DNA from 3 places in the Bacillus sp. Hm123 genome. Region 3 is predicted to be linked to each of the others. Evidence: a T-box and tRNA genes for the amino acid it is inferred to sense, from the RefSeq annotation. Region 3 holds a T-box; the other regions hold tRNA genes.
What was found. A T-box is a leader RNA that pairs with one kind of tRNA and senses whether it is charged. The one in region 3 lies ahead of tyrS (tyrosine--tRNA ligase), so its partner is inferred to be a tRNA-Tyr.

Region 1: it encodes a tRNA-Tyr, which carries the amino acid that the T-box ahead of tyrS (tyrosine--tRNA ligase) is inferred to sense. The anticodon was not compared.
Region 2: it encodes a tRNA-Tyr, which carries the amino acid that the T-box ahead of tyrS (tyrosine--tRNA ligase) is inferred to sense. The anticodon was not compared.

The regions. Positions count from the first base shown of each region.
Region 1 covers NZ_CM200277.1:246,267-256,405, reverse strand. The annotation lists gene cyoE (heme o synthase) at 1-774, opposite strand, end outside; gene ACSVDJ_RS01575 (GTP pyrophosphokinase) at 1,068-1,709, shown strand; gene ACSVDJ_RS01570 (DMT family transporter) at 1,759-2,640, opposite strand; gene ACSVDJ_RS01565 (VOC family protein) at 2,823-3,203, opposite strand; gene ACSVDJ_RS01560 (hypothetical protein) at 3,348-4,205, opposite strand; gene ACSVDJ_RS01555 (hypothetical protein) at 4,217-4,912, opposite strand; gene ACSVDJ_RS01550 (zinc ribbon domain-containing protein YjdM) at 5,117-5,458, opposite strand; gene ACSVDJ_RS01545 (hypothetical protein) at 5,584-5,934, opposite strand; gene fumC (class II fumarate hydratase) at 5,941-7,329, opposite strand; tRNA gene ACSVDJ_RS01535 (tRNA-Asn) at 7,622-7,693, opposite strand; tRNA gene ACSVDJ_RS01530 (tRNA-Ile) at 7,700-7,773, opposite strand; tRNA gene ACSVDJ_RS01525 (tRNA-Gly) at 7,787-7,860, opposite strand; tRNA gene ACSVDJ_RS01520 (tRNA-Cys) at 7,872-7,945, opposite strand; tRNA gene ACSVDJ_RS01515 (tRNA-Gln) at 7,958-8,032, opposite strand; tRNA gene ACSVDJ_RS01510 (tRNA-His) at 8,044-8,119, opposite strand; tRNA gene ACSVDJ_RS01505 (tRNA-Trp) at 8,143-8,216, opposite strand; tRNA gene ACSVDJ_RS01500 (tRNA-Tyr) at 8,225-8,309, opposite strand; tRNA gene ACSVDJ_RS01495 (tRNA-Phe) at 8,344-8,419, opposite strand; tRNA gene ACSVDJ_RS01490 (tRNA-Asp) at 8,436-8,512, opposite strand; tRNA gene ACSVDJ_RS01485 (tRNA-Met) at 8,518-8,591, opposite strand; tRNA gene ACSVDJ_RS01480 (tRNA-Ser) at 8,609-8,701, opposite strand; tRNA gene ACSVDJ_RS01475 (tRNA-Met) at 8,711-8,784, opposite strand; tRNA gene ACSVDJ_RS01470 (tRNA-Ala) at 8,803-8,878, opposite strand; tRNA gene ACSVDJ_RS01465 (tRNA-Pro) at 8,904-8,980, opposite strand; tRNA gene ACSVDJ_RS01460 (tRNA-Arg) at 8,994-9,070, opposite strand; tRNA gene ACSVDJ_RS01455 (tRNA-Leu) at 9,078-9,166, opposite strand; tRNA gene ACSVDJ_RS01450 (tRNA-Gly) at 9,174-9,248, opposite strand; tRNA gene ACSVDJ_RS01445 (tRNA-Leu) at 9,323-9,404, opposite strand; tRNA gene ACSVDJ_RS01440 (tRNA-Lys) at 9,412-9,484, opposite strand; tRNA gene ACSVDJ_RS01435 (tRNA-Thr) at 9,504-9,579, opposite strand; tRNA gene ACSVDJ_RS01430 (tRNA-Val) at 9,596-9,671, opposite strand; tRNA gene ACSVDJ_RS01425 (tRNA-Glu) at 9,675-9,749, opposite strand; rRNA gene rrf (5S ribosomal RNA) at 9,760-9,875, opposite strand; rRNA gene ACSVDJ_RS01415 (23S ribosomal RNA) at 9,942-10,139, opposite strand, start outside.
Region 2 covers NZ_CM200277.1:889,682-899,820, forward strand. The annotation lists rRNA gene ACSVDJ_RS04575 (23S ribosomal RNA) at 1-405, shown strand, start outside; rRNA gene rrf (5S ribosomal RNA) at 508-623, shown strand; tRNA gene ACSVDJ_RS04585 (tRNA-Asn) at 630-704, shown strand; tRNA gene ACSVDJ_RS04590 (tRNA-Ser) at 709-800, shown strand; tRNA gene ACSVDJ_RS04595 (tRNA-Glu) at 820-894, shown strand; tRNA gene ACSVDJ_RS04600 (tRNA-Val) at 898-973, shown strand; tRNA gene ACSVDJ_RS04605 (tRNA-Met) at 992-1,065, shown strand; tRNA gene ACSVDJ_RS04610 (tRNA-Asp) at 1,071-1,147, shown strand; tRNA gene ACSVDJ_RS04615 (tRNA-Phe) at 1,164-1,236, shown strand; tRNA gene ACSVDJ_RS04620 (tRNA-Thr) at 1,245-1,320, shown strand; tRNA gene ACSVDJ_RS04625 (tRNA-Tyr) at 1,334-1,418, shown strand; tRNA gene ACSVDJ_RS04630 (tRNA-Trp) at 1,426-1,499, shown strand; tRNA gene ACSVDJ_RS04635 (tRNA-His) at 1,522-1,597, shown strand; tRNA gene ACSVDJ_RS04640 (tRNA-Gln) at 1,609-1,680, shown strand; tRNA gene ACSVDJ_RS04645 (tRNA-Gly) at 1,684-1,758, shown strand; tRNA gene ACSVDJ_RS04650 (tRNA-Cys) at 1,771-1,844, shown strand; tRNA gene ACSVDJ_RS04655 (tRNA-Leu) at 1,851-1,932, shown strand; gene ACSVDJ_RS04660 (GNAT family N-acetyltransferase) at 2,166-2,576, shown strand; gene ACSVDJ_RS04665 (hypothetical protein) at 2,664-2,879, shown strand; tRNA gene ACSVDJ_RS04670 (tRNA-Gly) at 3,007-3,080, shown strand; gene queG (tRNA epoxyqueuosine(34) reductase QueG) at 3,194-4,327, shown strand; gene ACSVDJ_RS04680 (amidase domain-containing protein) at 4,400-5,260, shown strand; gene trmL (tRNA (uridine(34)/cytosine(34)/5-carboxymethylaminomethyluridine(34)-2'-O)-methyltransferase TrmL) at 5,324-5,797, shown strand; gene prkA (ATP-dependent protease PrkA) at 6,143-8,038, shown strand; gene ACSVDJ_RS04695 (hypothetical protein) at 8,092-8,271, opposite strand; gene yhbH (sporulation protein YhbH) at 8,358-9,497, shown strand; gene ACSVDJ_RS04705 (pirin family protein) at 9,631-10,139, shown strand, end outside.
Region 3 covers NZ_CM200277.1:2,590,104-2,600,242, forward strand. The annotation lists gene ACSVDJ_RS13500 (sensor domain-containing diguanylate cyclase) at 1-1,635, opposite strand, end outside; gene rpsD (30S ribosomal protein S4) at 2,004-2,606, shown strand; gene ACSVDJ_RS13510 (aspartyl-phosphate phosphatase Spo0E family protein) at 2,909-3,115, shown strand; gene tyrS (tyrosine--tRNA ligase) at 3,184-4,443, opposite strand; T-box leader at 4,507-4,724, opposite strand; gene ACSVDJ_RS13520 (GNAT family N-acetyltransferase) at 5,146-5,658, opposite strand; gene acsA (acetate--CoA ligase) at 5,936-7,654, opposite strand; gene ACSVDJ_RS13530 (GNAT family N-acetyltransferase) at 7,848-8,480, shown strand; gene ACSVDJ_RS13535 (acetoin utilization AcuB family protein) at 8,501-9,148, shown strand; gene ACSVDJ_RS13540 (acetoin utilization protein AcuC) at 9,145-10,139, shown strand, end outside.

The sequences.
Region 1 (10,139 bases), 1.3 Mb from region 3:
ACTTAAAAGCAGTGCCACCAGCGTAATTCCTAAACTTAATGACATAAACAGAAAGCTTGTCGCAATCAAAATGACTAAATAAACATTCGTTTGAATATAAGTGCGTCTAAAACCTTTCACAACAGGTAACATTGGAACATTAGCTGCTTTATATTCATCATGTTTGCGAATGGCTATCGCATAGAAATGCGGCATTTGCCAAATGATCATAATAATGAACAGACCAAGGCTAGCCGGATGTGTGATATCTGGATGAACAGCCGCCCAACCAATTAGCGGAGGCATTGCTCCAGAAATACTCCCAACCTCCGTATTATAAATCGTTCGACGTTTCGTCCACATCGTATACGGAACAACGTAAAAAAACAAACCTAAAAACCCTAGAAAGGCTGCTAGTGGAGAAGCTAAAGCAAGTACCCCTATTCCAAGGATCGTCATCCCAATCCCGATCCACAGAACAGCTTTCAAATTGATTTCACCCGTTACAGTCGGTCTCGTTTTTGTTCGTTCCATCACCGCATCAATGTCACGATCATATAGATTGTTAAAAGCTCCTGCGGCTCCCATAATTAAAGCGGAACCAATGATCGCAAAAATCATTTCGGGGATATGTTCCACTAGTCCCATGTCATACGTATATAAAGCCAATGTTAGTCCTGCAAACATCGGAATCAAATTAGATTTAATAATCCCGGTCTTAACCGTCTGTGCCAAAATGGTTGACCAAGACTTGGCCGATGTTGTTACAGAAGCTGTTTGATCCTTTTTATCCATCTTCAATTCACTTCGCATGATTTTATTATTCATTCCTTTTTATCATTTCACACCTTCTTCGATTTTATCATAAAACCTCACACATTCGTTGATTCATTCTTTCATTATATTATCAATATAAGCATAAACCTTCATACAATTGTCATTTCGTTCAATAAGTTCACATAAAATACACTTTTATCTGCATTCTTTTCAGTGAAATCAGAAGGAAATTCTTTTATCTTTCTGATCCAAACAAGCTATGATATGATGACAGCATAGTACAACGTATTTTGAACAAGGGGTTGTTTACGATGCATCAAGAGACACATTCGGTCGATGCCATCCAAAAAATATTAAAAGAGTGGAAAGGCTTTTTTATTCCTTATCAAATGGCATTAAACGAGCTAGAAAGTGATTTCAAAATTATTGATTTAGAGTGGAAAACAGCACATGGCTACTCCCCCATTGAACATTTGAAAACGCGAATGAAAACCGTCTTTTCATTGGTCGATAAAGTTGAAAGTAAGAACATCCCATTAACGCAAGAAGCCGTTGAAAAGGAAATACGGGATATTGCTGGCGTCCGTATTGTTACTAGCTTTATCGATGATGTCTACATGCTGAAGGAACATATTGAACAGCGTGAAGATACTCGAATCCTTCGCGTCAAAGATTATATTAAAGAGCCAAAGAAGAGCGGCTACAAAAGCTTGCATCTAATTATCGAAACACAAGTCATTTTATCTAAGCAAGTATTATGGGTTCCCGCTGAAATCCAAATTCGCACTTCTGCAATGGATTTTTGGGCCTCAACAGAACATAAACTCAACTACAAATATCAAGGAGAAGTGATACCAGCAGAAGCTCAAAAACAATTAGTCGAGCTATCAAAAGCTTCCTTTGCGTTAGATAAAGAAATGTCGAAATTAAGAAATCAACTATTATCTAAATAAGAGTTTTGAGCAGTTTCACCTAGTTGAAACTGCTCTATTTTCTTTCTATCTACGCCATCTTTCTTTGCTGCAACAAAAATACAGCTAAACCGATTAAAATAAGAGCGATACCGATTCCTTGCTGAACAGAAATGACTTCACCTAAAATGAAATAAGCGAGGATACAAGTGCCAATCGTTTCTCCTAGTATACTCATCGAAATAACAGAAGTACTTAACCATTTCAGCAACCAATTAAACACCGTTTGTCCCAAAATCGTCGCGATAAACGCTAGTCCAATAAAAGACCACCACGTTTGAGCCGAATAATCGATAAAGGAGGCTTGCTGGCTAAAGGCAAACAAGCTTAAAAATACAGCACTGCTCGCATAGCCAATGATTGAATAAGGAACGAGCGACAAGCTTTTACGAACATGCTGCCCCACAAAGAAATAAGCGGTAATTACACCAGCTGCAATAAAAGCTAAAATATCACCAAACAACGCCTCGCCACTCACTTGAAAATCTCCCCAACCAATAACGATGCTTCCAGCAATGGCAACGAGAAAGCCGACAATTGCTCCTTTACTAAAACGCTCCTTAAATAAAAAATACCCGCCTACCATCGAAAACAATGGCTGTAACGTCACAATAACCGTCGAGCTTGCTACCGATGTATAATTTAATGATTCAAACCATAACACATAATGAGCGGCTAAAAATAAGCCCGATAATAGCCCCAGCCCCCATTGTTTTTTAGACAATGATCGCAACTCTTGACGATTCTCTTTATTCATTAATAAAAACGGCAAAAGAATCAACGTAGCAAAAAAGAGCCGATAAAAGGCGGTAATAGCTGCCGGTGCATCTGCTAATTTCACAAAAATCGCGGAAGTTGATAAAGCAAGTACCCCAAAAAATAACGCTACATAAGAAATAAACGGTGATTTCAATCCTGTTCCCCCTAAGCTGTCATGACCAATAATAAAAACACTCTAATAAACAGTATAAAATTTTTATGGCTTTTTCAAAAGGAGTAATAGTTGAACTAGAAGGCAGAGAATACTTTTTATTAGAAAGATAAAAGAGCCGACTAGAAGTTGAATCATTGACTTCTAGTCGGCTCCCTGTCTTATCAACCAAGAGAACTGCAAATTTCAATATAGTTTCCATCAGGATCTGCTACGTACGCAACTACTTGTCCCCAAGGTTTCGCTACTGGCTCCACAAGAATTTGAACACCTTGCTCTCTCAATTTTTCAATCATTGCTTCTACATCATCTACGACAAACCCCAACTCAAACGTTTGTGACACGCCCTGTTTAGGGATGCTCAAGCCCGTAATCTCTTGAACATCTTCTCTTGTATTTATCGCTAAAATCGTCGAGCCGGTTTCAAACTCAACATAAGTTTCATGTTCACCACGAATCGGTAAACCTAAAATATCCTTGTAAAATGTCATAGACCTTATATGATCGGAAACGTATAAAATCACATACCTCATGTTCAAGTTCAATTGAATCCCTCCTACGTTCATTTTTTAATAGCTTCGTCAAGGAGTTACATTTTACCTATCATCAAAATGTTAAGAAGGTTACTTAAATTCACCTTTATGTTTTCTTCTCTATTATGTTTGTTGCTTATGCTTAATTAACATGTATTATTGCCTATAATACACCTTACCCTCTAACTCTTTAAGAGTGACCGGATAAATAGTAATCGTTCCCCCATCCTTAATCAACCCATCGTCTCCAAACTCAGAATCAGAGTTTAATACCACTGTAAAAGAAGGATTTTTCTCATCCCCTGTTATTACAATCGAAAAAATTCCTTGTTGTTCTGAATCGTCATCACTGTAATAGTAAAGTTGGCCATCTTTTGCATAAATAATTTCACCTGTATCGTACATAAAGTAGTTTTGAGGGTTATCTTGTTCAAACCATTTGCCAGTCAAGCTAACAGCTACATTTTGATAGGAAACATAACTCGAACTTCTAAAATTAAAAATACTTTGGTGTAAAGCGCCTTTTTCATTAACTTGGTATGTCACAACAGCAGTATCTCCACTGACCCAGTCGATTTTATACGTTTCTTCTTCAAGGGTCTTATATGTAGAACTTCCCATTAATGTAGCTACTTTTTTCCCAAAGAAAAAGCCTCTACGCTTTATTCTAATTGTCTCGTTACTCATTTTTTTATATTCTTTTAGAATTACTTCATGTTGGTTGTCCTTTGACTTTGACACCACCACATTTATATCACCCATATAATAGAAAAATGTAGAATTACTCACCAACAATATTAGACCCAGCATTATTTGAAGCCATCTAACAAAGCGATTTTTACTGTACAACAATAGAAAAATAATTATAATTACATAATTGGTTATATAAAAGATCCAATCGTGAATTAAATAGTAGCCTATCGGAGCAGCAACTCCAATTATTAACCCTTGAAAAACCATCAGCACTATGGCTATCCAACATAACATTATTTTCATTTTTCGATTCCTAATCATAGACGTATCACCTACAATCCAAACCGCGTTATAATTTCATGATAAATTGCATCGTTCATATCTACATAGTCCCAAGTTACACCTGTATTTACACTGCGATAAACTAACATTTCTTCTTGTGCTGTTCCGTTATTTTTAATGGCAACAAGGTACCCCGTTCTAGCATCATTTAAGAAATCAATGTACATCTCATCATAACCATTTTGTAAATCATGAGTAGCTGTCTGAGATATACTACCAACACTCCAATACTCACTTGGATTATCGGTCGTAATAATGCTTATATTTTCTGAACCACGCCCACCGTATACAATGGTGATTTCTTCACTTGATACGTAAATATTGCTTTGTGAAATAGTATCTAGATATTCACTGATACGGGCATATCCTAGTTGATCATCATCCGGGACTTGCACCCAAGTCTTCCCCTTGTTAGTTGTAACATAGAGCTTGTCCTCATATATGGTGTAGTTTTTGTCATATTCCACAGGTAAAGTCGTCTCTTTAGTACCGGATATACCATGTGAGATCATACGATCAATATCTTCTGGCTTTCGTTGGTTCTCTTGAATGTCCTTCGTAACAAATGGATTTTCTGGAACATAATAAGCATTTTTATCTTCTATGATGCTTTTGCTCACTTTGATTGTACAAAAAGTAATTATGCCACTAACTAAGCAAATGAAAATTATTTTTGAAAACTTCATAATTCTGTACACCTCCATATATTAGAAAGGACAGATATCTCACAGCTGAACATAAAAATCCCCTGCTGTTCTTGAATTATTTTCCTAGCATAAGTGTCCTCAAAAGCAAAAGAGTCCATCCCCGAAAAAATATCTAGTAGCTAAAGAAGATCACACCTTCTTTATTAGATATCTTTTTGGAGTCAGACCCTATTAAACCAGCATTTACGCCTTTTTCACAAATTCCGACTTTAATTTCATCGCACCGAAACCGTCAATTTTGCAATCAATATTATGATCGCCATCTACTAAACGAATGCTTTTTACTTTCGTCCCGATTTTTAATGTGGATGAACTTCCTTTTACTTTAAGATCTTTAATGACAGTAACAGAATCACCATCTTTTAAAATGTTGCCATTCGCATCTTTGACAACTTTTTGATCTTCATGATTTTCTTCTTCTGATTGTAACGTCCACTCATGCGCACATTCTGGACAGACAAAAAGGTTTCCATCCTCGTATGTATACTCTGAATTACATTTTGGGCAGTTTGGTAAATTCGACATAAATTTAACTCCTCCAGTCGTTATTGTTCATTCTCTCACTATACATTAACCCTCTACCATAAAGCCACCTTTTCATTAGAAAAAGCACTCTACCATCTAGATAGAGTGCTCCGCAATTATGTCCTCTAAGCAACTTCTTCAACAAACGTCGTATTAATGAACTCTAGGCCACTCGTATGTCGGAAAGTTGGCAGTGGATTTTGGTCGATAAAACAAGAAAGCCCTTGGCAATGGAAATTCATTGCACATATCTCCTTGTTCTTCTCCTTTTTCACTGTTTTCGCAAAATAGCGTATTTCATCAAGTAACCGTTCATATTCTTCCATTTCATTTAAATAAGACATATGTATTTCCGCTAAAATGTCTAATCGGTTTTCATGTGTCTTCATGATTAAAGTAGCTGTCCAGGCGTCATGAACATTAGATTCTGCACGAAATCCATAAATCCCTTCACAAATCCGAAAAATTGTCCACAAAGCTCCTCACTCCTTTGGTTGAATCATTTCTTCTGGACGAACGAACTCATCAAATTGTTCTTCTGTTAATAAGTTTAGTTTCAACGCTGCTTCTTTTAACGTTAACCCTTCTTTATGTGCCAGTTTCGCAATAGCTGCTGCGTTTTCATAACCGATATGAGGATTTAATGCAGTCACAAGCATAAGCGAGTTTTCTAAGTTTTGCTGAATAACTTCTAAATTCGCCTCAATTCCAACAGCACAATGCTTATTAAATGACTCCATAGCATCAGCTAAAAGCCGTACAGATTGGAGGAAATTATAAATAATCACCGGTTTAAATACGTTTAACTCAAAGTTTCCTTGACTTGCGGCCATACCGATCGTCGTATCATTGCCCATCACTTGGCAAACAACCATCGTTAACGCCTCACTTTGCGTTGGGTTGACTTTGCCCGGCATAATGGAACTTCCTGGTTCATTCGCAGGAATTACAATCTCTCCTATGCCACAACGTGGACCGCTAGCTAACCATCTAACATCATTAGCTATTTTCATTAAATCAGCTGCTAACGCTTTTAACGCACCGTGTACATAAACAATCTCATCATGACTCGTTAAAGAATGAAATTTGTTAGAAGCCGTGACAAAAGCTTTCTCCGTTAGTTGACTAATTTGTTCAGCTGTCATTTCTCCGTATTTTGGATGAGCATTAATCCCTGTACCTACAGCCGTTCCACCAATAGCTAATTCCCTCATTGGCTCAACACTATCTGTAATCATTTTCTCTGTTTTTTCAAGCATACGAACCCAACCACTAATCTCTTGTCCTAACGTCAACGGAGTGGCATCTTGCAAATGAGTTCGTCCAATTTTAATAACATCAGCAAACTCTTCTACTTTCTTCTCTAATGTTTCTTTCAACTGACGCAGCATTGGCAACAATTGATCTTCAACAGCCAATACACCTGCTATATGCATCGCTGTTGGAAAGGTATCATTAGAGCTTTGTGATTTATTCACATCATCATTCGGATGAACCGTAACATTCTCATTCATGTCTGATAATAGCTCATTCGCGCGATGAGCGATGACTTCATTGACGTTCATATTCGATTGTGTTCCGCTTCCTGTTTGCCAAACGACAAGTGGAAAATGATCATCTAGCTTTCCTTCTAAAATTTCATCTGCTGCTCGCACGATGACTTCTGCTTTCACAGACTCAATCTTTCCTAATTTCTCATTAACTAGAGCAGCACTTTTCTTTAGGATCGCAAATGCCTCAATGACTTTCTTAGGCATCTGTTCCGTTCCTATTTTAAAATTTTGACTACTGCGCTGGGTTTGAGCCCCCCACAATTTATCTATTGGAACTTGAATTTCTCCGATCGTATCCTTTTCTATTCTGAATTCCATTTTGTCTTCCTCCTGTACTCGTTTACTAATGATTATTTTCACAAAATAATAAATCTATTCTTTTGCATAACTATGCTATTTAATATATTCATCATCGTTGTCACGATATAACACCATATTAATTGATTATGATTATCATTGTCAACTTATTGGTGTCATATTTTACAAACTATTAACTTCCAATGCAAAAAAACGTGTCTTGAGCTAATTGCTCAAAACACGTTTTTTTATGAAAATAAAAATGTGCAAAGGATTTTTATATCCTTTGCACATTTCTTCGATAAATATTTAACTCCGCAGGCAAGATTCGAACTTGCGACCGATCGGTTAACAGCCGATAGCTCTACCACTGAGCTACTGCGGAAAAAAGTGGGCCTGAATGGACTTGAACCATCGACCTCACGCTTATCAGGCGTGCGCTCTAACCAGCTGAGCTACAGGCCCATTTAAAATTAAATGGAGCGGGTGATGAGAATCGAACTCACGACATCAGCTTGGAAGGCTGAGGTTTTACCATTAAACTACACCCGCATGGATGAAAATGGAGGCGGCAACCGGATTTGAACCGGTGATAAAGGTTTTGCAGACCTCTGCCTTACCACTTGGCTATGCCGCCCTTTAAAAGGGATGGCTGGGCTAGAAGGATTCGAACCTTCGCGTGACGGAATCAAAATCCGCTGCCTTACCGCTTGGCTATAGCCCATTAATTACATATGGGGCGACCGAGGGGAATCGAACCCCCGAATGTCGGAACCACAATCCGATGCGTTAACCACTTCGCCACGATCGCCATAAATAGTATTAAGTTTAAATTGGCAGGGGCAGTAGGAATCGAACCCACACTGGAGGTTTTGGAGACCTCTGTTCTACCGTTAAACTATGCCCCTATCAAAACTGGTGGAGGGGGACGGATTCGAACCGCCGAACCCTGAGGGAGCGGATTTACAGTCCGCCGCGTTTAGCCACTTCGCTACCCCTCCATATTTTAATTTAAAAAGGCATATATTAAAAAAATGGTGGCTCAGGACGGAATCGAACCGCCGACACATGGATTTTCAGTCCATTGCTCTACCAACTGAGCTACTGAGCCAAGAATATTATATAAATGGCGGTCCGGACGGGACTCGAACCCGCGACCTCCTGCGTGACAGGCAGGCATTCTAACCAACTGAACTACCGGACCATTTATTGCGGGGACAGGATTTGAACCTGCGACCTTCGGGTTATGAGCCCGACGAGCTACCAGACTGCTCCACCCCGCGACGTTATGGATAAAATATGGCGGAGGAAGAGGGATTCGAACCCCCGCGCGGTTTAACCCGCCTGTCGGTTTTCAAGACCGATCCCTTCAGCCAGACTTGGGTATTCCTCCATATTTCAATAGCGGCGGAGGGGATCGAACCCCCGACCTCACGGGTATGAACCGTACGCTCTAGCCAGCTGAGCTACACCGCCATGTATTGTATATTAAATTGGTGGAGCCTAGCGGGATCGAACCGCTGACCTCCTGCGTGCAAAGCAGGCGCTCTCCCAGCTGAGCTAAGGCCCCATGTCGTTATTTTTAGAGCTTCAAATGGTCGGGAAGACAGGATTCGAACCTGCGACCCCTTGGTCCCAAACCAAGTGCTCTACCAAGCTGAGCTACTTCCCGCTTGAATAATTAATGGCGCGCCCGAGAGGAGTCGAACCCCTAACCTTTTGATCCGTAGTCAAACGCTCTATCCAATTGAGCTACGGGCGCATAAAAGTGGTGCCGAGGACCGGAATCGAACCGGTACGGTAGTCACCTACCGCAGGATTTTAAGTCCTGTGCGTCTGCCAGTTCCGCCACCCCGGCATTTTTATGGAGCGGAAGACGGGATTCGAACCCGCGACCCCCACCTTGGCAAGGTGGTGTTCTACCACTGAACTACTTCCGCGCTTGAACAAGATATTCTGAATTATGTTTTCATCATAAGATGTAACAAATTTTAACAGAATACCGTTACAATGATGCGGGTGAAGGGAGTCGAACCCCCACGCCTCGCGGCGCCAGATCCTAAGTCTGGTGCGTCTGCCAATTCCGCCACACCCGCATAAAAGTGAGCCATGAAGGACTCGAACCTTCGACCCTCTGATTAAAAGTCAGATGCTCTACCAACTGAGCTAATGGCTCAAAATAATATTTTTAAAAGTGGTGCCGGCAAGAGGACTTGAACCCCCAACCTACTGATTACAAGTCAGTTGCTCTACCAGTTGAGCTACACCGGCATACGTAAGTAATTCATGGTGGAGGATGACGGGATCGAACCGCCGACCCCCTGCTTGTAAGGCAGGTGCTCTCCCAGCTGAGCTAATCCTCCAAATGGTGACCCGTACGGGATTCGAACCCGTGTTACCGCCGTGAAAGGGCGGTGTCTTAACCGCTTGACCAACGGGCCTACTTTAATCGCCTGGCAACGTCCTACTCTCACAGGGGGAACCCCCCAACTACCATCGGCGCTGAAGAGCTTAACTTCCGTGTTCGGTATGGGAACGGGTGTGACCTCTTCGCTATCGCCACCAGACTATAAAGTTTGAAAGAGTTGTTCTTTCAAAACTGGATAATAAGTATTGTAACCTTGCAAATCGCCTAGGAAAAGTCCTCGATCGATTAGTATTCGTCAGCTCCACGTGTCGCCACGCTTCCACCTCGAACCTATCTACCTGATCATCTTTCAGGGATCTTACTAGCTTGCGCTATGGGAAATCTCATCTTGAGGGGGGCTTCATGCTTAGATGCTTTCAGCACTTATCCCGTCCGCACATAGCTACCCAGCGATGCCTTTGGC
Region 2 (10,139 bases), 1.7 Mb from region 3:
GCACCTCGATGTCGGCTCATCGCATCCTGGGGCTGTAGTCGGTCCCAAGGGTTGGGCTGTTCGCCCATTAAAGCGGTACGCGAGCTGGGTTCAGAACGTCGTGAGACAGTTCGGTCCCTATCCGTCGCGGGCGCAGGAAATTTGAGAGGAGCTGTCCTTAGTACGAGAGGACCGGGATGGACGCACCGCTGGTGTACCAGTTGTCTTGCCAAAGGCATCGCTGGGTAGCTATGTGCGGACGGGATAAGTGCTGAAAGCATCTAAGCATGAAGCCCCCCTCAAGATGAGATTTCCCATAGCGCAAGCTAGTAAGATCCCTGAAAGATGATCAGGTAGATAGGTTCGAGGTGGAAGCGTGGCGACACGTGGAGCTGACGAATACTAATCGATCGAGGACTTTTCCTAGGCGATTTGCAAGGTTACAATACTTATTATCCAGTTTTGAAAGAACAAAAAAGTTCTTGCAAAAGATCATTATTATGTTATAATAATAAATGTCTTGAAAAGTCTGGTGGCGATAGCGAAGAGGTCACACCCGTTCCCATACCGAACACGGAAGTTAAGCTCTTCAGCGCCGATGGTAGTTGGGGGTTTCCCCCTGTGAGAGTAGGACGTTGCCAGGCGGATATTCCGCAGTAGCTCAGTGGTAGAGCAATCGGCTGTTAACCGATCGGTCGTAAGTTCGAATCTTACCTGCGGAGCCATTTAGGAGAGCTGTCCGAGTGGCCGAAGGAGCACGATTGGAAATCGTGTAGGCGGTTAACGCTGCCTCAAGGGTTCAAATCCCTTGCTCTCCGCCATTTATACATAATAAAAATAGGCCCGTTGGTCAAGCGGTTAAGACACCGCCCTTTCACGGCGGTAACACGGGTTCGAATCCCGTACGGGTCACCATATGGAGGATTAGCTCAGCTGGGAGAGCACCTGCCTTACAAGCAGGGGGTCGGCGGTTCGATCCCGTCATCCTCCACCATTAATAAATTAGTATCGTCGCGGGGTGGAGCAGTCTGGTAGCTCGTCGGGCTCATAACCCGAAGGTCGCAGGTTCAAATCCTGTCCCCGCAATAAATGGTCCGGTAGTTCAGTTGGTTAGAATGCCTGCCTGTCACGCAGGAGGTCGCGGGTTCGAGTCCCGTCCGGACCGCCATTTATATAATAATCTTGGCTCAGTAGCTCAGTTGGTAGAGCAATGGACTGAAAATCCATGTGTCGGCGGTTCGATTCCGTCCTGAGCCACCTTTATTGCCGGTGTAGCTCAATTGGTAGAGCAACTGACTTGTAATCAGTAGGTTGGGGGTTCAAGTCCTCTCGCCGGCACCACTTTTTAATATATGGAGGGGTAGCGAAGTGGCTAAACGCGGCGGACTGTAAATCCGCTCCCTCAGGGTTCGGCGGTTCGAATCCGTCCCCCTCCACCAGTTTTATAGGGGCATAGTTTAACGGTAGAACAGAGGTCTCCAAAACCTCCAGTGTGGGTTCGATTCCTACTGCCCCTGCCAAGTAAAATTCATAAAAATTATGGCGATCGTGGCGAAGTGGTTAACGCATCGGATTGTGGTTCCGACATTCGGGGGTTCGATTCCCCTCGGTCGCCCCATATTTAATTAATGGGCTATAGCCAAGCGGTAAGGCAGCGGATTTTGATTCCGTCACGCGAAGGTTCGAATCCTTCTAGCCCAGTTTGCGGAAGTAGTTCAGTGGTAGAACACCACCTTGCCAAGGTGGGGGTCGCGGGTTCGAATCCCGTCTTCCGCTCCAGTACATCTTTATGGCGGCATAGCCAAGTGGTAAGGCAGAGGTCTGCAAAACCTTCACCACCGGTTCAAATCCGGTTGCCGCCTCCATAATTTGCCGGTGTGGCGGAATTGGCAGACGCGCACGACTCAAAATCGTGTTCCGTGAGGAGTGTCGGTTCGACCCCGACCACCGGTATTATAAAACGTTGATATAACGGCATTTAAAGACATCTACTATCGTTAGTAGGTGTCTTTTTTGCTCATAATGATGAAGTTCTACATTGAGAGTCTTTATAGACATGTATAAAGGTATTACTTTGACGAATCTTCTGTTTTGAGGATGCTCTCAAACTTATTAAAGGTGGTATAGTATTTTTTAGGTGTGTGAAGATCTAGGGTATTAAAAACATAAATGAAAGGTGTGTAGTGATGAAAGAGATTATATTTAAGAACATTGATCCAATAATAAATGTGCTTTTATCTTATGCAACTTCGAGAGAAAAAATTAGTCGAGAGTATGAAACATACATACAGTCGTTAAATCGAAAGTTATATACGTTTGAGTTGGAAGGATTAATGGTTGGTTGTATCGGGATTGAGTTTGTTTGTTCGAATAAGTGCGAAATAAAACATATTGCGGTATTTCCAAATAAAAGAGGGAAGATGATTGGAAGTAAAATGATTAAGTATATTTGTGATACATACTCGTTAAGTTTTATTTTTGCTGAAACAGATAAAGATGCAGTGGAGTTTTATCGGAAATATGGATTTGAGATAACGAGCTTAGGTGAGAAATATCCAGGCACTGAGCGGTTTTTGTGTGAATATAAAGTTATATGAATCATAATAAGTAGATTGTAAGAGGAATGATAAATGGAGTATATTTCAGGAATTTAATCGTATACATGATAAAAGGAGGTGTAAAAAATGAATCTAAAAAAAGCAAAGATTTATATTTGTGGCTTCATTGCTTTAGGGGTCGTTTCTTTACTACTAACTGGTGCAAGTATACCTGGCATTTTTGGTTCTCAAATAGGGGTGAATCCTTTTCGTGTATTAAAAATAATTGCTTTGTTTTCATTCGTGTCCGCTATTATAACCTACTTCAAATTTCTTAAAGCTAAAAAAGTAGACACGATATAGGCTTTGCTTACCTGCAAAGGCAGGTTTTTTTTATTTTTAAATCTCATTTAAATTAAAAAAACTATTGACCTTAAATGGTTTTTAATGTAGAATATTAAATGTTCAGTCAAGAGAAATAAGCTTTGATGCGGGTGTAGTTTAATGGTAAAACCTCAGCCTTCCAAGCTGATGTCGTGAGTTCGATTCTCATCACCCGCTCCATACATATTGCTATTAACGCAATGTTTTGTTCTTTAGAATAAAACATTGCGTTTTTTACTGTTGTGTGGAATAATGCCTTAGCAAATGAATCGTTCTCTGAAAGGAGAAGAACAATGAATTACGATGTGTTAAAGCAAGAGATTATTGCTTATAGCCGAGAGATCGGGATAGATAAAATTGGGTTTGCTTCTGCTGCGCCATTTGTCGAGTTAAAGGATCGACTTATCCGTCAGCAGGAGTTAAATTATGCCTCTGGGTTTGAGGAGAAGGATATTGAAAAGCGGGTGGACCCTGCGAAAATTTTTGATCAGCCTCGTTCGATTATTGCGATTGCGTTAGCGTATCCTTCTAAAATGAAGGAAGTGGTAAAAGGGAAGCGAGGAGAAAGACGGGGCATATTTTGCCGGGCTTCTTGGGGAGAGGATTATCATAACGTTCTTCGGGATCGTCTCAGTCAATTAGAAACTTTCATCCGCTCTAAAGTGCCGGAAGCTCGTTTTCGTTCAATGGTCGATACGGGAGAACTAGCGGATCGGGCGGTGGCTGAACGGGCAGGGATCGGTTGGAGCGGGAAAAATTGTTCCATTATTACGCCTGAGTTTGGTTCGTATGTATATTTAGGAGAGATGATTACGAACTTACCATTTGAGCCGGATCAGCCAATAGAAGATCGCTGTGGCACTTGCACGAAATGTATAGATGCTTGTCCGACGGGGGCATTAGTGCAGGGAGGACAGTTGAATTCCAATCGTTGCATCGCTTTTTTAACGCAAACGAAGGATTTTTTGCCAGAGGAGTTTCGCGATCATTTAGGGAATCGTTTATATGGTTGTGATACGTGTCAGACCGTTTGTCCAGCAAATAAAGGAATGGATTTTCACTTTCATGAGGAAATGGAGCCTGCGGGGGAAGAGGTGAAGCCGCTTTTAGAGCCTTTACTTCAAATAAGTAATAAAGAATTTAAAGAGCGCTTCGGTTATATGTCTGGTTCGTGGCGAGGGAAAAAGCCGATCCAGCGAAATGCGATGATTGCTTTAGCCCATTTTAAAGAAGCATCTGCCTTGCCGACTTTAATTGATGTATTGACAAAGGATGTACGTCCGGTGATGCGTGGAACAGCGGCTTGGGCTATGGCAAGAATAGGAGGCCCGGAGGCGAAAGAAGCGCTTGTACAAGCAAAAGAAAAAGAAATAGAGCCAGAAGTAATAAAGGAAATTGATCAAGGCTTAGCTTCATTAAATCAATAATAGTCGTCCCTCTTTCATGCATATGATAATAATAAAAGCGGATAACGTGCTTGAAAAAGGGAGGCGCCATTTATGTATCAACAGCTTCAACAAAAGTTAGAGCAGCGTCTGCATCAGCTTTTAGACGATGATATTGCTTGTGTGGATGAAAAGGTTTTGAGAAAGAAGCAGTTGTTACAGGCGAGGCAGTGTCAGCTATTAAAAGCGAAAGCGGCTGTAAAGGTGCTGTTTGAAGATCAAGATGAAATTCATTATAAAGTTCATTTGAAATATTTAATGAGGCAAAAAGATTATGTATATCTTGAAGAAGAGTTGGAGCATCGAGTAGCGGCGAAATATAAGCAGGAGATTGTAGACGACCGAGAGCAGGCCTTTCTTTCTGAAGTGGTCCCTATGGATACGTTAGTGCCGGGTGATCGGTATGAGGAGGAGAGGAAGGGCTTTCGCTATGATCGAATGCAGGCGGTGCAATATGCAGAGCGTTGGTGGAATAGTTATAATCCAGCTTATCCTAAATTCTCTGTAGACTGCACCAATTATATTTCCCAATGTTTACGAGCAGGAGGTTCTCCGATGCGAGGGCATCCTCATAAAAATAAGGGATGGTGGGTTAGCGGAAAAAGCTGGAGCTATAGCTGGTCTGTCGCTCATGCGCTCCGCTGGTTTTTACCTTCATCTCAAATCGGTTTAAGGGCAACGGAAGTCAGTAGCGCAGATCAGCTTCAGCCTGGTGATGTCATTTGTATTGATTTTCAAGGGGATGGGCGGTTTGACCATACCGTATTTGTGACAGCTCAAGACCGTCAAGGGATGCCGCTTGTCAATGCACATACAGCGAACAGTCGCATGCGTTATTGGAGTTATGAAGATTCAACCGCTTATACCGAAAATATTCAATATAAATTTATGAGGATTCAAGATGATCACAGTTAATAATTGATCAATCAGTGGTATAATAAGATATTGGTTACAGTTTTATATAGGAGTTGAAGAATTTTGTCTATTAATGTTGTGCTATACCAGCCTGAAATTCCAGCGAACACAGGTAACATCGCAAGAACTTGTGCAGCTACTGATACAACGCTTCATCTAATCCGACCGCTTGGATTTTCTACAGATGATAAAATGCTTAGAAGAGCCGGACTTGATTATTGGCAGTTTGTAAACGTTGTTTATTATGATTCGTTAGAAGAATTTTTTGAAAAACATCCAGAGGGTGAGTTTTATTATTTAACGAAGTTTGGTGAAAAAGACCATGCTGCGTTTGACTATAGCAATCAGGAAAAAGATCACTTTTTCATTTTTGGAAAAGAGACAACAGGTTTGCCGAAAGATGTAATTGAGGCTAATAAAGAACGTACGTTGCGTATTCCAATGAATGACAATGTTCGCTCACTTAATTTATCGAATACAGCCGCGATCCTTGTCTACGAAGCTCTGCGTCAGCAACAATTCTTACATTTGAAATAAAGGTCATCCATTGTTTAATACAGCAATAAAAAAAGCATTGCAGACTGAACTGCAATGCTTTTTTTATTTTACGCCTGGTTTGTCATTGTATCCAGCAGCAAAGATTGCACTAAGGAAAGCTCCGATCACACCTAAGATTAGTAATAGTCTCATCGTTATGTCCCCCTTTCAATCAGTGATTTCACATATAGTATCTTTATTATATCTCAAACTGTAGCTGATGAAAACTGAACTTTTCCACAATTCATTGATATCCATCTATAAGCCTTTTCCTTAGCATGTTCAAGCCTGTACGAGCATAAGCTTTATTAATCGTTCTCTAATCATACTAAACGGGGGGTCAATATGGATATTTTAAAGAAGATTGAACAATATCGGGAAGAAGAAGAGCAGCTAAAGTGGGAAGGCACTTTTGAAGAATATTTAAATATTATCAGAGAACAGCCATGGGTTGCCCAATCCGCTCATTCACGAGTCTTTCATATGATTAAAGATCAAGGGGTAGAAGAAGAAAACGACGAAAAACGATACAGTTTTTTTAGTAATGAATTGTATGGATTAGAGGAAGCGTTAGAGCGACTTGTAGAGGAATATTTCCATCCAGCGGCCAAAAGGCTCGATGTGCGCAAACGGATTTTATTATTAATGGGACCTGTTAGTGGAGGGAAATCTACATTAGTTGCCATGCTGAAAAAAGGATTAGAAGCTTATTCGCGAACAGATAGAGGTGCCGTGTATGCTATTAAGGGCTGTCCGATGCATGAAGATCCTTTGCACCTCATTCCTAAGCATTTAAGAGAGGATTTCTTTCAAGAGTTCGGTATTCGTGTCGAAGGAAGCTTATCGCCATTGAATACGATGAGATTGCAAGAAGAGTATGGTGGACGGATTGAGGATGTCCTCGTTGAGAGAATCTTTTTCTCGGAGGATAAGCGGGTTGGGGTTGGGACATTTAGTCCATCAGACCCTAAATCTCAAGATATCGCTGATTTAACGGGCAGCATTGACTTTTCGACGATTGCCCAATATGGATCGGAATCAGATCCAAGAGCGTATCGTTTTGATGGCGAACTGAACAAAGCGAATCGGGGGTTAATGGAATTCCAAGAGATGTTGAAATGCGATGAGAAGTTTCTTTGGCATTTGCTCTCTTTGACACAGGAGGGGAATTTTAAAGCAGGCCGATTTGCATTAATTAGCGCGGATGAAATGATCGTCGCTCACACGAATGAAACCGAGTATCGTTCCTTCATTTCTAATAAAAAGAATGAAGCGCTCCATTCACGGATTATTGTAATGCCGATCCCTTACAACTTAAAGCTATCTCAAGAGGAGCGAATTTACGAGAAAATGATTCGTGAGAGCGATGTAGCGGATGTGCATATTGCTCCTCATACGTTAAAGGTAGCGGCGATGTTTACAATTTTAACTAGATTGAAAGAGCCGAAGCGTGGCGATATTGATCTGATTAAAAAAATGAGACTGTATGATGGAGAGAGCGTTGAAGGCTTTAATACGGCCGATGTCGAGCAGTTGAAAAAAGAGTACCAAGATGAAGGGATGAGCGGTATTGATCCACGATATGTGATCAACCGGATTTCTTCGACGATCATTCGCAAGGAAGTGCCATCGATTAATGCCCTTGACGTATTACGATCGTTGAAAGAAGGGCTGGATCAGCATCCATCGATTACAAATGAGCTGCGGGAAAAGTATTTAAACTTCATCTCAGTCGCTCGCAAAGAATACGACAGCATTGCGAAAAAAGAAGTACAGAAGGCATTTGTTTACTCGTATGAAGAGTCTGCCAAAACGTTAATGGATAATTATTTAGACAATGTAGAGGCCTATTGTAATAAATCGAAGCTTCATGATCAATTAACAGGGGAAGAGATTAGCCCAGATGAAAAGCTCATGCGTTCCATTGAAGAGCAAATTGGTATATCGGAAAATGCGAAAAAAGCGTTCCGTGAAGAAATTTTGATTCGGATTTCTGCCTTTGCTAGAAAAGGAAAGAGATTTGATTATCATTCCCATGATCGGCTACGTGAAGCAATCCAGAAGAAGCTATTTGCTGATTTAAAGGACATCGTGAAAATTACGACTTCGACGAAAACACCGGATGAACAACAGCTGAAGAAAATCAATGAAGTCGTTGCACGCTTAATTGATGATCATGGTTACAATTCGGTATCAGCGAATGAGCTTTTACGATATGTTGGCAGTCTGTTAAACAGGTAGAAAAGGAAAGAGGCAGCCATCGTTGGCCGCCCTCTTTTTTCCTTTTTATTTAGTTACTTGATCTCATCTTGATCCTGTGGTTTAAACTGAACGGGATCAGGCTGTCTTTTCTTTTGTTTCAGTTCTTGATTCGTACGCTGGCGTTCCATTTGTTTACCGAGTAGCTTCATTTCATCCAAGTCAGAGGCCATAGAGCCATTAAAAGCTTGCATGTCTTTATCATTCGTATTCATTAGGATCACCTCTTTTCTATTAGTCATACCCTATGGTGAAAAGAATTAAACAAAAGGCAGTTGATTTGTGAGAAGGGAGACTTAAGATGAGCGACAATTATCATATTTCCCGGGAAAATTGGTCTCTCCATCGTAAAGGTTATGATGATCAGCAGAGACATAAGGATAAAGTACAGGAAGCGATTCGCAAAAACCTTCCTGACTTAGTGACAGAAGAAAGTATTATTATGTCCAATGGCGAAGAAATGATTAAGATTCCGATTCGATCGCTAGATGAATACAAAATCCGCTACAATTATGACAAAAACAAACATGTCGGTCAGGGAGATGGCGATAGTCAAATTGGTGATGTCGTCGCTCGTGATGGAAGCGCTTCAGAGGGTCCGGGAAAAGGAAGTGGAGCAGGGGATCAAGCAGGGCAAGACTACTATGAAGCAGAAGTGTCATTTATGGAGCTTGAGAAGGCCTTTTTCAACGAGTTAGCTCTTCCTAATTTGATGAAAAAAGAGCAAGCGCCGTTTACAGTAGAAGATATAGAATTTAATGACATTCGCAAAACAGGTTTGATGGGGAATGTGGACAAAAAGAAAACATTAATGAGCGCCTTTAAACGAAATGCTCTTACTGGTGAACCGAAATTTCATCCGATTCTTCCGGAGGACTTGAAATTTCGCACATGGAACGAAATTGAAAAGCCAGATTCGCGAGCTGTCGTATTAGCGATGATGGATACAAGTGGTTCGATGGGCGTATGGGAAAAATATATGGCGAGAAGCTTCTTTTTTTGGATGGTTCGCTTTTTACGAACGAAGTATGAAACGGTAGAAATTGAATTTATTGCTCATCATACGGAAGCGAGAGTTGTCGATGAGGAGCATTTTTTCTCTAAGGGAGAAAGTGGAGGAACGATTTGCTCTTCCGTTTATCGAAAAGCGTTAGAGTTAATCGAGGATAAATATGATCCGAGTCGTTATAATATTTATCCATTCCACTTCTCGGATGGCGACAACCTGTCTTCTGACAATGCTCGCTGTGTCAAGCTTGTCGAAGAGCTAATGGAAAAAGCGAATATATTCGGTTATGGAGAGGTGAATCAATATAACCGCAGTAGCACGTTAATGACTTCCTATAAAAACATTAAAAATGAAAAATTCCGCTATTATATTTTGCGGCAAAAAGCGGATGTCTTTTATGCAATGAAACAGTTTTTTGCGAAGGAGGAATAGTGCCTTAAAGGGCTGAATGTTTGAGGTTCAGCTCTTTTTTTCGTTAACGAAAATCAAAAAGTTTGACCATCACCACTCCATGTTATAAAATTATCTCGAATTCAAGATATTTTTCGGAAGGGGATGGAGAATGATGATCGAGATTTATCCTGCTAGTTCAAGATATACAGCTAATCATGGCTGGTTAAAATCAAATTTTAGTTTTTCCTTTGCGGAGTATTATGATCCAGCGAATATGCAATTTGGCCCAATGCGAGTTCTTAATGATGACTGGGTGGCTCCAAAAAGAGGCTTCGGGATGCACCCTCATTCAGAGATGGAGATTGTGTCAATTGTGCTAAAAGGATATTTAGAGCATAAAGACAGCGGGGGACATTCAGCCGTGACGACATATGGCGAAATCCAGCGAATGTCGGCTGGAACGGGGATTTATCACTCAGAAATGAATCCGTCGGTGGAGGAAGGAGTCAATTTATTGCAAATGTGGTTTATGCCAGACGAAGCAGGATTGGCGCCTTCGTATGAACAGACACAGTTCGATCTTCAGAAGCTTAAAAATCAACTTTTTCCAGTTGTGACTAAAAATCCGTCGTCCAATGAAGTCGCTCATATTCATCAAGATTTAACGATTTATTTGTCAGA
Region 3 (10,139 bases):
AATCACCACTCCTTCTTCCAAAGACTTCTCCGGAAAATAAAGGGCAAGCTCCTCCCCTCCCCAACGAGCGGCAATATCGTTCTCTCCTGTTGTTTTTCTAATGAGATTGGCCACTTGAATAATTGTTTCATCGCCTGTTTGATGACCATATGTATCATTAACAGCTTTGAAATCGTCAATATCTATCAATAAAAATGTTCCTTCTTCATCTTGTGCAATCGATTCGGAAATAGAACGATCTAAATAATTTCGAGAAAACAACTTCGTCAAATGATCGGTAATAACAAGCTTCTCTAACTCCTCTCGTAACATCGCATTCGTTAAGCCGAGGGTTGAGTGATGAATTAACGATTGTAACAACTTGTACATATCAAACGTGAATCCATAAGCTTCCTGTTTCAAAACGATACAAAAGCCTTTCAACACACTTCCGTGAACCATCGGCACAACCATGAGGGAATGGTAAGGAAGATGCTCTTCTAACTTCCCTGCTAACTCTCCAACAAAAAAAGAATCCTTTTCTTTTTGAATTCGTTTCCAAGCATAGTCAATGTATCGTTGTCCTTCATGCTCATAGAAAAATCTACTGCTACCTGGAAGTATTTCCATCTTTTCATCATCTATAAACATAAACCCAACCGCCGAAGCTTGAAAGAAACGCGCGATTTGATCATTCAAGTATTGGGTCGTATCAGTAAAGCGAAATGTCGAATTCAGTTGGTGCGACGTTGCATTAATTAACTGTAAATCAGCAATCAATTTCCGTGACTGCTCATACAATTTCGCTTTTTCGATTGCACTCCCACCTGTATTTGCCAAAATCCGAATAAAATCTTTTTCACTTTCCAATATCTGTCTTTCGGCTGGGATCTTCACTTGTAAAACCCCATACACACCTTGCTTGCCCATCAATGGAGCATAAAGAATAGAAGCTTTTCTTCCTGGACGTTGCTCTAGCTGTACTTTTCCGTTGATATAAGCGGACATCGCTTCTTCACTGGCCCGTTCAAAGTTAAAATGCTCCGTCGGTAATTCTTTGTACCGGTCATCAATCGCTAATAGGAAGTGATACGTGTATTGAGGAAACACCCGTTCAAGTGTCGATAATATTTCGCCAAGTACGTATTCAATATCTAAAGACGAATGAAACTTCTCCGTCACATTAAATAATTCTTTATATCTTTTTTCATTATTTGTTCCAAAATTCATTTGTTTGATAAAGGTGATAAATTCATTCGTTGCTTGCACAAAGGAACTCAATTGCTCATCGGTGAATTCTTCAAGTAATTCTTCCGGTACTTGCAGAAATAAATATAGCTCACTACCATCCGAAAGTTGAAAGCTAAGATTTCCTTTCTTAGGCAAGTTTCTCCCTTTGAGGAATGGAACCGTAAATGCTTGATAAATGGTGTCATACTCCTCGTTTGCTATTTTTTCTACGTCAATCCATCCGGAATATAGGCGTTCTCCCCGATATAACGCGAGCTGGTCTGTTTTAAATAGCAAACGAACGAGATCGAGCCACTCCTGCACAAGCTGATCTGGAGTTATTAAACTTTTTTGACTTTGAATGATTAACTGAAATAGCATCGCTTTATAGTTCACTAACCATTCAACTTTATCATTACTATCCATCTTAATCCCACCTACATTTCTTTTCGGATAGAGACCTTCTCATATTTAATCGGTGAATCACCAGCCACCCTTGATGATTATAACATATTTACTCCGACTAAAGTTTTATAAAACGGTTTTATTCTCAAGACAATAGATATTGACATGTATAGAATAAAATTATATACTATTCTTTGTGTAAAATAAATGCAGCCTAAGTGAACACTTTTACGAATTTATTTTGTTCCTTGATCTAAAGTGATCTAAGGGGCATCGCGTAACCCTCTGCTGCTGGGGCGATGGTGCATGAAAACAAAATGACCGAATTGCTGTCTCACCCGGTTTTTATTTTACAACAAAATAAAAACATTTAAAGGAGGAGCTATATTATGGCTCGTTATACTGGCTCAACATGGAAATTATCCCGCCGCCTAGGAATCTCTCTTAGCGGAACAGGAAAAGAATTAGAAAAGCGTCCTTACGCACCTGGACAACATGGTCCAAACCAACGTAAAAAGCTTTCTGAATACGGTTTACAATTACAAGAGAAGCAAAAGCTTCGTCATATGTATGGAGTAAATGAGCGTCAATTCCGTAACCTATTCGTAAAAGCTGGTAAAATGAAAGGTGTATACGGCGAAAACTTCATGATCCTTCTTGAAGCTCGCTTAGATAACCTAGTTTACCGTCTTGGTTTAGCTCGTACTCGTCGTCAAGCTCGTCAGCTTGTTAACCACGGTCATGTAACGGTTGATGGTCAACGCGTTGATATCCCATCTTACCAAGTAAAACCAAACCAAGTGATTTCTATTCGTGAGAAATCAAGAAGCCTTGAAATCGTTAAGGAAGCAATCGAAGTAAACAACTTCGTTCCTGAATACTTAACTTTCGATGCTGACAAATTAGAAGGTACATTCACTCGCCTTCCTGAGCGTGCTGAATTATCAGCTGAAATCAACGAATCTCTAATCGTAGAGTACTACTCTCGTTAATAAATCGGGTTGTAAACTCGACTTCAAAACCCGCAAAACATTGTTCATTCAATGCTTTGCGGGTTTTTTGTTTGTTTTAAGATTGGACTCTTTTCACAAAAAAAGGACTGATGATCCCATCAGCCCCGACTGCAAATGACCAGTCAATGTGACCTAAGGTGCTACCTCCAGTCTTATATATAATATGAAAAGCGAAAGACAAGTGCTCCTCATCCAGTCTAGTTCTTAAAACCTACGAAAAAACACTTCCATTTACTCTCAAAATTGTGTATATTATTACCTGTTGGGTTTTCAAGTTAAAAATGATTAATGGGAGAGATTGTAAGTTGGAAACACAAAAGACTTGTCACCATTTATTGAGCCAAATAGATTCTAAGCGAGATTTAATGATTTCAACAGGAATAATGAAAGGTCTGGGGAATTCAGAAACGATACGATATAGCCAAGAACTCGACCAACTCATTGTTCACTTCCAAAAGAATTGTAATTGTTGGAATAAATGTTTATGAATAAACTAATTCATATCGAAAAAAACAGGCTAATGAGAAATGCTCGATAGCCTGTTTTGATTTTGCCATTAGTATTTAATTAAGAAATATTTCTTTTTCCCGCGACGAATGATCGTGAATTTGCCTTCCATTTTATCGGCTTCAGATAAAACGTAGCTTGTATCTGTCACTTTGTCACCGTTAATGGATACCGCTCCATTTTGAATGTCTTCACGCGCTTGACGCTTCGATGGCGAAATACGAGCAGAGACAAGCAGTTCAACAAGTGCTAACTCTTCTTCGTTCGCCGGTTCATAGGATGGCACATCTTTAAAGCCTTGTGCGATTTCAGCCGCCGTTAAGTTTTTCACATCGCCGCTAAATAGTGCCGCGGAGATTTTGATCGCTTGTTCTAGCGCCTCTTGGCCATGAATTAAGCGTGTCATCTCTTCCGCTAATGCTTTTTGTGCTTTTCTTAAATGTGCTTCTTCTTGCATCGACGCTTCTAGTGCTTCAATTGTTTCCGGTGTTAAGAAGGTGAAAATTTTCAAGTATTTCACGACATCGGCATCCGCTGCGTTAATCCAGAATTGGTAAAACTCATACGGAGATGTTTTTTCCGGGTCCAACCAAATCGCGCCGCTCTCTGTTTTACCAAATTTCGTTCCATCTGCTTTTGTCACAAGTGGAATTGTCATGCCGAATGCCTTTTCTCCTTCAGGATTCATTTTGCGAATCATTTCTAAGCCAGTCGTAATGTTACCCCATTGGTCACTTCCGCCAATTTGCATTTTGCAGTTATGGTTTTCGTATAAATGATAGAAATCCATCGCTTGTAAAATCGTGTAAGCAAACTCGGTGAAAGAAATACCAGAGTCTAATCGTGAAGAAACAATGTCTTTCGCCAGCATGTAGTTAACGCCGATGTTCTTACCAAAGTCGCGTAAGAATGTCACCACATCCATTGAGCCAACCCAATCATTGTTATTAACTAACTTCGCTCCATTCTCACCTGAGAAATCGAAAATCTTCTCTAATTGCTTTTTAATGCATGATACATTGTGCTCCACCATTTCAGTCGTTTGCAGCTTTCTTTCTTCACGCTTCCCGCTCGGGTCACCAATCATCCCTGTCGCTCCACCAACTAATACAATTGGACGATGGCCATGATTTTGAAAACGACGAAGCGTTAAAAATGGCAGTAAATGTCCGATATGCATACTATCTGCGGTCGGGTCCACTCCACAGTATAGGGAAACACTTTCTTTGTTTAACAGTTCTTTCATACCTTCTTCATCCGTTTGTTGGTAAACAATCCCACGCCATTCTAATTCCTGCATTAAATCCATTGATCATCTTCCCTTCTTTTTTATTAGCGTTTTTCACAAATACAAAAAACGCCCCTGCAATTATGCAGGGACGCTATATGTATGCGCGGTACCACCCAAGCTTGAGAACATCTATTTCTCCACTTCATTGAAATAACGGCCAGGCCGTTTGCTGCTACTAAAAGGTTCGCAACAAAAGCTACAGGGGGTAATTCATTCAACTATTTGTACTGGTTCTCACCAACCACCAGCTCTCTGAACAACAGGGATAGTGAACTACTAAATCCTATCAACGCTTTAAGTATATTTAAATGTTATAAGTCATATTGTAAACAAATAACGGAGAGAATGTCAATTAAGTTTTTTTAAAGTGTCAAATCAGGCGTTTTGATTATCCATATTTATACAGATTCACCCTATGAAAATTAAAGTGCGCATACAAAAAGCCCGCCATCCCGGAAGCCTAGTCCGGCGGCAGTTCACCTTCCGGGAGCCGGCGCTGAAATGAAAGACAGCTGTGTAAACATGTTCTACTTCGTGCAATCAAACAGCCATTTTTCTTATGTCTATTTACGGAGTTTTTTGGCTAATCAACACGCGTGATATTATTTTTCAACTGACTTTATTGTGAATTAAACAAGTTTATTAGCTTTGTACACTTGAAACTAGTCCCTTTAATCGTAACATCTATAAAAAGGTGTTTCTGAAGAGCTTCCATAAATTTCATTCCCACTCTTCTTTCAGGATAGCGTAATAATACTCGTCCCACCAATCATTTCCATCAGGAATACATTTCTTGAAAAACCCTTCTCTTCTCATTCCGATCTTCTCCATTACTTGGTATGATGGTATGTTTTCAGGTTGACAGGTGGCAACAATCCTATGTAAGTTTAGTTTATTGAAACCATATTCTAAGACGCCCTTAGCTGCTTCGGGAGCATATCCTCTTCTTTGAAAAGAGGGATTGAATACCCATCCAATTTCATATGTGTGATTACCAAAGTATTTATGAAAAGCTATATGTCCAATTAGGATATTTGTTTCTATCTCTACAACAGGAAAGTGTTCAGCGTGAGCACCTATGTTTTTGTTTATAAATTTTTTCGTTTCCTCTCGCGTGTGTACACCACCGGGTATATACTTCATAACGTCTTGCTTCGAGGTGTATTCATATACTGCTTCCAAATCGTCCACTTGAAATTCACGCATCAATAATCTATTTGTTCTTATATTCATTGTAAATTCTCCTTTGTAAAATCGCCGAAATGGAGCATTGGGAGCTACCTTTAATGCTGTTAATTCTTCATCGGAAATAAACTTTTGAATCAAATTCGGGAACATGGTATTCTCTTTCATAAGGACGCCTCTTCTCGTTAATGTTTGGTGGTACTTACATTTTACAAGCAGGCGGCCCTTTTTGTTGTCTGTTTATGGAAGATTATACATAATCAATACGCGTGGTGTAAAATAACACCTAAAAAAGCGACCCAATTAAGGTCGCTTTCTTCTACTGTCAATCTTCCATTGTCGATAAATCACCTGTTGGGAGGTCGAGTTCCCAAGCTTTTAACACGCGACGCATAATTTTTCCGCTACGAGTTTTCGGGAGCTTGTCACGGAATTCGATTTCGCGCGGTGCCGCATGCGCCGCTAATCCTGTTTTCACGAATTGACGAATTTCTTCCTTCAATTCATCAGAAGGCTCGTAGCCGTCCAGTAATGCGACAAACGCTTTAATGATTTCCCCACGGACAGGATCAGGTTTCCCGATGACTCCTGCTTCGGCGATCGCCGGATGCTCAAGAAGCTTGCTTTCTACTTCAAACGGACCGACACGCTCCCCCGCTGTCATAATGACATCATCGACACGCCCTTGGAACCAGAAGTAGCCGTCTTCATCCATATAAGCAGAATCTCCAGATACATACCAATCACCTGGCATAAAATAAGATTCATATTTTTCACGGTTGTTCCACACGGAAACCATCATAGATGGCCAGCCTTTTTTAATCGCTAAGTTGCCCATACGATTTGGTGGAAGTTCATTACCTTGGTCATCAACAATCGCCGCTTTCACTCCTGGAATTGGTTTCCCCATTGATCCCGGTCTAATTTCCATACAAGAGTAGTTACAAATCAGTTGTGCGCCTGTTTCCGTCATCCACCACGTATCATGAATGCGCAAATCAAACACTTTTGCTCCCCAACGAACTACTTCTGGATTCAACGGTTCTCCGACGCTTAAAATGTGGCGAAGAGCGCTTAAATCGAATTTCTTCACTAATTCATCGCCAGCACCCATCAGCATCCGAAATGCCGTTGGTGCACTATACCACACCGTTACACCATACTCCTCAAGCGTTTTGTACCAATTTTCCGGGCTAAAACGACCACCAACGACGACGTTCGTCGTCCCCGTTAACCATGGTCCGAAAATACCATAGGCTGTACCTGTCACCCAGCCCGGATCGGCTGTGCACCAATATACATCGTTCTCTTGTAAATCAAGCACCCATCTAGCTGTTTGGTATTGTTGAATCATTGCCCGATGCACATGCAAAATCCCTTTAGGCTTTCCTGTAGAACCTGATGTATAATGTAAAATCACGCCATCATCAAGATCCATCCATTCTATCTCAAAAGAACGATCTGCATTTTTCATTTTGGCGTTAAAATCAACAAACTTCCCTTCTGTTTGTACATTGTCCCCAACAAGAAAAATAGTTTCTAAAGCTGGAAGCTCGGCCACAGGGACACGCTCTAATAATTCAGGTGTTGTCACAAGCACTTTCGCTTCACTATCCTCTAAGCGATCACGAACAGCTCCTTCCATAAAGGCTTCGAATAATGGACCAACGATAGCTCCGGCTTTCATTGCCCCCAGCACAGCAAAGTAAAGCTCCGGCGATCGTGGCATAAAGACAAACACGCGCTCCCCTTTTTCAACACCGCCAAATTGCTTTAGAACATTCGCTGCCTGATTCGAGTAGTCTCTCATATGTTCAAACGTATAGCTTTCCTGACGTTCCGCATCACGATAATATAAAGCTACTTGATCTTTGCGCTCGGATATTGCATGACGGTCAATCGCTTCATAGGCAATGTTTACTTTCCCTGTTTCCGCCCAAGAAAAGTGCTGTTCTGCTTCCTTCCAATCAAAAGACGAATACACCTCATCATAGTTTTTCAGATTAAAATGCCCTGATTTCACTGTTAGCGCTTCCAACTTCATTGACCGACTCTCCTTTTTATGTAAGAATTTGTTTCTATGATACTATCATATTTGTATTTTCTCAATTTTTCAACAATTTTATTCCAAAAAAAGAAATCCCTTTTCCCACGATGTGAAAAATTAGATGAAAACGCTTTACATATCCAATTTTTATGTATAATGAAGATAGGGAAATAATCAAGGCGGTGACTAAATGGAGCATATAAAAAGGTTTCATTCAAAAGAATTAGAGACGAAAGAAGGAACGTTAATCATCGAAGGGCCTGTTTCTTCAGAATCGTTGGCAGGCATGACTTTTCATGAAGGACTCGTTGCCTTTAGACAGCCTGAACAACAACATCAAGCCATTGTAGAAATTGCTGCATTACCTGAAGGACGAATTATTATTGCTAGAGAAGGAAGCGTTATTGTTGGATATGTCACATTTCTATACCCTGATCCGTTAGAGCGCTGGTCAGAGGCCAACCTTGAAAATATGATTGAGCTAGGAGCTATTGAAGTCATTCAAAAATACCGCGGCGCTCATGTCGGGAAAAATTTATTACGCCTTTCTATGCTTGATGACGCGATGGAAGACTATATCATTATCACGACAGAATATTACTGGCACTGGGACTTGAAAGGAACAGGCCTGAATGTATGGGAATATCGAAAAATTATGGAAAAAATGATGAACGCTGGGGGATTGGAATGGTACGCAACCGATGATCCTGAAATTAGCTCTCATCCAGCTAACTGTTTGATGGTACGGATCGGCCAAAGAATCGACCAAGCATCTATTCAAAAGTTTGATCAAATTCGCTTTATGAATCGCTTTATGTATTAAATTTAAAGGAGGACGTGACTATGTTATTAGAAGAGATTATGAAATCGGAAGTACATACACTATCTCCAAACGACCAAATTGGCACCGCTTTAAACCTTTTAAGAAAACAGAAAATCCGCCATATTCCTATCGTAGATGAAACAGGGCTTCTTGTTGGTCTAGTAACGGATCGTGATGTGAAAGAAGCCACTCCATCTATTTTACAAAAAGAGACGAGTGAAAGTGAACTAAATAAACCATTAAGTCTCATTATGGAGAAAGATGTCATCACTGGTCATCCCCTTGACTTTGTTGAGGATGCAGCCGCTACATTGTATGAATATAACATTAGTTGCTTGCCTATTGTCCAAGGAGAAGAACTCGTCGGCATCATTACTGAAACAGACGTGTTACATACGTTTGTTGAGCTAACGGGAGCCAATCAAATAGGCTCAAGAATTGAGGTTAAAATACCAAACAAGACGGGCATGCTATTTGAAGTCGTCAACGTACTGAAAAAAAGACGAGCAAACATTCACAGCGTACTTGTTTATCCAGATAAACAAGACGATCAATTCAAAATTGTCGTCCTTCGTGTACGAACCATGAATCCAATCGGGGTGATTGATGATCTGAAAAAGGAAGGACATATTGTTCTATGGCCTAATATGCCCGGAGTCTCTCTATGACGAAACAAGCTGTATTTGTGCACTCGGACCAATCATTAGCTTATCGCTTTTCAGAAAGTCACCCCTTTAATCAGTTTAGACTGACGTTAACGATTGACCTATTAAAACAAATCAACGCCCTTCAAGATGAGGATATCATTCCTCCTCGTATGGCCACCGTTGAAGAACTAGAACTAGTTCATGACCCAGCATATGTGAAAGCTGTCCAACAAGCTGGACAAGGCCAGTTGTCGCTTGATGTCGCTGAAGGATACGGACTTGGCACAGAGGACACCCCCATGTTCGAAGGAATGCACGAAGCAAGTGCTTACCTTGTCGGTGGGACATTAACTGCAGCTGATGCAGTCATGCAAGGGATGGCGAAATATGCCCTTCACTTAGGAGGAGGGCTACATCATGGATTCCGTGGCAAAGCTTCAGGCTTTTGTATTTACAATGACAGCTCAGTTGCGATTAAATATTTACAAGAGAAATATAATGCGAGAGTTCTTTATATCGATACAGATGCTCATCACGGAGACGGTGTTCAATGGTCCTTTTACGATGACCCCAATGTTTGCACACTCTCGATCCATGAAACAGGTCGCTATCTTTTCCCAGGAACGGGAAATGTCAATGAACGTGGGCACGGAAAAGGCTACGGCTATTCATTCAACATCCCGCTAGATGCCTTTACCGAAGATGAATCTTGGCTAGAGGCCTATGAAACATCCATTTGGGAAGTCGCTGATTTTTTTAAACCCGATGTTATTTTAACGCAAAATGGAGCTGATTCTCATTATTTTGATCCGTTGACACATTTATCTGCTACTATGGAGATTTATCGTCAGATTCCACGAATTTCAAGAGAAATCGCGGATAAGTATTGCGAAGGACGCTGGATTGCCGTTGGTGGTGGTGGTTATGACATTTGGCGTGTCGTTCCTCGAGCTTGGTCAAGAATCTGGTTAGAAATGACTGAAAAGTCCCATTTTTCAGGCCCCTTACCAGC